DNA from 2 places in the Stenotrophomonas sp. 63632_Sma genome. Region 1 is predicted to be linked to the other one. Evidence: predicted binding sites of a transcription regulator. Region 1 holds the regulator's gene; the other holds the start of a gene.

Region 1 (2,390 bases):
GCCGCTTCGGCAACGCCCTGTCGGTGGCCGTGGACCATGCCCTGCCGATCACCTGGGTGACCGATGGCCAGGACGTCCCGGAGGACCTGCACCGGGCCAGTGCAGCCAATCTTGTACTTCGCCTTGAAGATTTGCGCCGCGCGGCCGATATGCCCTGCAACCCGGAGTTGAACCATGCCGTCGCGTGAGTACGCCAAGCTGACCAAGACCTTCCCGCTGTCGGCCACCCGCAGCGAGCCGCTCGGCCCTGTGCGCACCATTGCGGTCACTGGCGGCAAGGGCGGCGTGGGCAAGACGAATGTGTCGGCCAACCTGGCCGTGGCCCTGGCTGGCATGGGCAAGCGCACGCTGCTGCTGGACGCCGACCTCGGCCTGGCCAACATCGACGTGATCCTGGGCCTGAACCCCACCTTTACCCTGGCCGACCTGGTCGCCGGGCGCTGTTCGCTGGACGACGTCATCGTCGAAGGCCCGAACGGCGTACTGGTGGTCCCGGCCGCATCCGGCCGCCGGCACATGGCCGAGCTGGCCCCGGCTGAGCACGTTGGCCTGGTCAACGTGTTCTCCGAGCTGGAGCGCGAGCTGGACATCATGGTGGTGGACACTGCCGCGGGCATCACCGATGGCGTGCTGACCTTCTGCCAGGCCGCACAGGACACCGTGGTGGTGGTCTGTGACGAGCCGGCCTCGATCACCGACGCCTACGCACTGATCAAGGTGCTGTCGCGCGAGCGCGGCGTGGACCGCATCCAGGTGGTGGCCAACATGGTGCGCGACCCGAACGAGGGCCGCGTGCTGTACGAAAAGCTGACCCGCGTCTGCGAGAAGTTCCTTGCCGATGTCTCGCTGAACTACCTCGGCTGCGTGCCGCAGGATGACTGGCTGCGCCTGTCGGTGCAGCGCCAGCAGCCGGTGGTGAAGGCCTATCCGTCCAGCCCGGCGGCGCTGGCGATCACCGAGATCGCGCGCCGTACCGCGCGCTGGCAGGCGCCGACCGAACCGCGTGGCGGCGTCGAGTTCTTCCTCGAACGCATCCTCAAGCAGCGTGGGGTGACGGCATGAAAGGCGCAGCCCAGTACAGGGAAGTGCAGCGCTCGGCTGCAAACGAAGTCATCGCCCAGCATTCGGACCTGGTGCGGCGCATCGCCCACCACCTGGCCGCGCGCCTGCCGGCCAGCGTCGAGGTCGACGACCTGATCCAGGCCGGCATGATGGGCCTGATCGAAGCCTCGCGCAGCTATGACGCCGACCAGGGTGCTTCTTTCGAGACCTACGCCTCGATCCGCATCCGTGGTTCGATGATCGACGAGATCCGCCGTGGTGACTGGGTCCCGCGCTCGGTGCACCGCCGTGCACGTGATGCCGCCGCCACCATCCGCCGCCTGGAACAGAGCAGTGGCCGTGCCGCCAGCGCCACTGAAGTGGCCGCCGCGATGGAGATGCCGCTGCCTGAGTACCTGCGGCTGATGGAAGACGCTGCACGTGGCCAGGTGCTGAGCCTGGAATCGCGCATCGAGGACCAGGGCGAGCTGGACACCGTCGCCCAGGGCGGGCCGACCCCGCAGCAGGTACTGGAGCGCGGTGAGTTCGGTCGCGAGCTGGGCAAGGCCATCGGCCACCTGCCCGAGCGCGAACAACTGGTGCTCTCGCTGTACTACGAGCAGGAACTGAACCTGAAGGAGATCGGCGCGGTGCTCGGCGTGAGCGAGTCGCGGGTCTGCCAGATCCACGGCCAGGCGGTACTGCGCCTGCGCGGCCGGCTGAAGCTGTTCGAGGCTGCCGACGCAGGCCTCGAAGAATGAACATCCCCGAGGCGGCTGCCCCCGGCCGTCCGGAATGAACAACAAAGGAATTCTGCTTTGAACAAGAACATGCGCATCCTGATCGTCGACGACTTCTCGACCATGCGTCGAATCGTCAAGAACCTGCTGGGCGATCTGGGCTTCACCAATACCGCCGAAGCCGAGGACGGGCATGCCGCGCTGTCGCTGCTGCAGAGCCAGCCGTTCGATTTCGTGGTCACCGACTGGAACATGCCGGTGATGACCGGCATCGAGCTGCTCAAGGCCATCCGTGCCGATGCCAAGCTGAAGACCCTGCCGGTGCTGATGGTCACGGCAGAAGCCAAGCGCGAGCAGATCATCGAAGCCGCCCAGAGCGGCGTGAACGGCTACATCATCAAGCCGTTCACCGCGCAGACGCTGGAAGAGAAGCTCGGCAAGATCTTCGAACGCCTGGCGGCCAGCGCCTGATGGATACCACGGTCGACAAGAACGCCCTCGCCCTGCGCCTGCAGGAGGCCCTGGACGCGCTCGAATCCGGTGACGAGGCCGCCTGGCGGCAGCGCATCGACGGGCTGGTCGCGCTGCGCACGCAGCCGATGATGAGCG
Region 2 (2,390 bases), 2.0 Mb from region 1:
GGCAGCGGCCAGCTGCTGGATCTGATCGTTGATCGCAGCCAGGTTGCTCTTGGTAGTGGCCATTGCAGCGGTGAACACCGCCTTCTCGCCCGGCAGCGCTTCCATGTCCACGCTCAGGTCACCCACCGCATAGCGTTGCATCACGTCGACCAGGCGCTGGGTGACGGCGTTGCTGGAGGCCACCAGCTTGTTGCTGTCAGCCACCATCCGGCCGTACTCACCCGGGAACGCCGAGGCGTCCATGCGGTAGCTGATTTCACCGGCGTCATGGCGACGCGCCATTTCCGCCTGCGCCGCCATCACCGACTGCAGCTGCCCCCGCATGCCCTGCATCGCGTCCAGCAGGCGGCCCACTTCGTCGTTGCTGCGTGCCGGCAGGGTGCTGTCCAGCTTGCCCGCGGCGACGTCGCCGGCCACGCGCACGGCTTCGGCCAGTGGGCGGATCGCCAACCGGCGCAGCAGCACATAGACACCGGCACTCAGGGTCAGCGCGGCCACCACACCAACCAGCAGGGTCAGCCACAGCAGCTGGCGCGCCTCGGCCACGATCACCGCGTGCGGCATCACCACACCCAGTGCAAAGCGCTGCGGCGCATCGCCCACACGCAGCGGCACGTATACGCGCACGTTGCCGGCGGCATCCGGAGTGAAGGCTTCGAACCGGCGGTCGGCGGCGATGTCTGCCAGCATGCTGCGGGTCAATGCGTCGCCACGTGGCTTGCCGATTTCGGCGGCATTGGCCGAGGCCAGCACCACGCCATTCGGCGAGAGCAGTTCGACGCGCCCGGCGCCCATCGGCTTCAGCGTGGCCAGGTGCTTCTGCAGCGCCGCCAGCGAGAAGTCCACAGTGAATACACCGAGGAACCGGCCGTTTTCGATGATCGGCGTGCTCAGCGTGCTCATCAGCACCTGCTGGCCACCGATGTCGTAGGCATAGGGCTCGCTTACCTTCGCCAGCTTGTCGCGGCTGGGCACCATATACCAGTCACCGGAGCCACTGGCCGTCTCGGTGTAGTCGGTCATCGTCGACTGCTGCGGCTTGCCATCGTGCCAGGCCCAGTAGCTCATGTAACGACCGGTGGCATCGTGCGCTTCAGTGTTGACGTACTCGGCATCCTTGCCATCGAAGGCGTCGGCCTCCCACATGGTGCTCTTGCCCAGCCACTCGGGGTGGGTGCGCAGCTGCTCGCCCAGCACGGCAGCCAGGCTGGCACGGTCCGGAACATCGCCGCGCGCGCGCTGGGCGAGCACGGCCTCGACCATGGCGTCGTTGCTGGCAAAGGCGGTGCCCAGATCGGCCGCGACCTGGCGGGCTTCGGCGGTGGCTTCGCTGGCCATGGTCTGGCGCGAGGCGTCGATCAGGCTGGCGCTGGCCTGGCGGTAGATCAGGAACGCAGTCAGGCCGAAGCACAGCAGCGCGATCGCAGCGGTGCCCAGCATCAGCTTGTGGGCGATGCTGCCCGGGCGGCGGGCAGCGGCGGAACGGGGAGAAGGCATGGAAGGATCCGCAAGGCAGTTCAGGACGACCGGCACCGCGAGGGCACCGCGCAGGTGCGCGATCCGTCGCGCAGGCCACCGGCCGCCGGGACACGCCCGGCGCTGGAAGCGCACCGGGTTAGCGGCCGCCTGCGAACGAGGTTGAGGCGGTCCATCTGCACATTCCTGAACCTGCTCAGGGTCGGGTCAGGAACCCGCCCCGCTGCCGCCCTACTCGGCCACGCGGTCCTTGATCCATTCCGCCCGCGGCAGCACCTCGATACTGCCAACCGCGTACTGCTGCAGCACGTCGTCCGGGCCGAAGCGCGGCTGCCAGCCCAATGTGCTGCGCACCAGTGCACTGTCGTAGACGCGGTCAATGCTCAGCGGCAGCGGCCAGCCACGGCGCTCGAACTCGGCCAGCAACTGCGGGGCGCGGCGGGCCAGCACCCTGCGCGGCTGGGTCGCCAGTTCCAGGCAATCCTCACGCAGGAACGGCGTCGGTGCGCAGGCAATGTAGCGTGCGAAGGCAGCGCCCTCATCGTGCAGCAGCGCGGCATGTGCGCTGGCCACGTCGCGCGCGTCGATACCGCGGTGCAGGCGGAACATCGCCATCCGCTCCGGTGGCTCGGGGAAACAGCGGGCCATGCGCAGCACGCGCACGCTGAAGCCCGGCGCCGCAGCGGCTTCAGCCAACGCCTCGGCCTGCAGCTTGCTGCGATGGTAGATGGTGCGTGGCAGCGGCTCGGTATCTTCATCGATCCAGCGGCAACCGCCCGCCACCACCGCATGGCCATACAGCGCCGTGGTGCTGGTCAGCACGAAGCGGCGTGCACCGGCCTCGCGGGCAGCCTGCAACAGGTGTGCAGTCGCCTCCACATTGATCTGCTGGAATACCGCATCCGGCACCAAGC

Evidence for each region. The regulator FliA, encoded in region 1, starts transcription of late flagellar genes. The targets are predictions, from matches to a motif close to TAAAGTTTNNCNNNCNNNGGCCGATAA.
Region 2: ACZK45_RS19075 (methyl-accepting chemotaxis protein) is a predicted target of FliA. The motif match lies at 1,616-1,642, and genes of this name have one in related genera.

The regions. Positions count from the first base shown of each region.
Region 1 covers NZ_CM151220.1:2,155,738-2,158,127, reverse strand. Annotated here, with positions in the region: gene flhF (flagellar biosynthesis GTPase FlhF) at 1-188, shown strand, start outside; gene ACZK45_RS09970 (MinD/ParA family ATP-binding protein) at 175-1,062, shown strand; gene ACZK45_RS09965 (RNA polymerase sigma factor FliA) at 1,059-1,802, shown strand; gene cheY (chemotaxis response regulator CheY) at 1,860-2,252, shown strand; gene ACZK45_RS09955 (protein phosphatase CheZ) at 2,252-2,390, shown strand, end outside.
Region 2 covers NZ_CM151220.1:4,115,130-4,117,519, forward strand. Annotated here, with positions in the region: gene ACZK45_RS19075 (methyl-accepting chemotaxis protein) at 1-1,497, opposite strand, end outside; gene ACZK45_RS19080 (NAD-dependent epimerase/dehydratase family protein) at 1,708-2,390, opposite strand, start outside.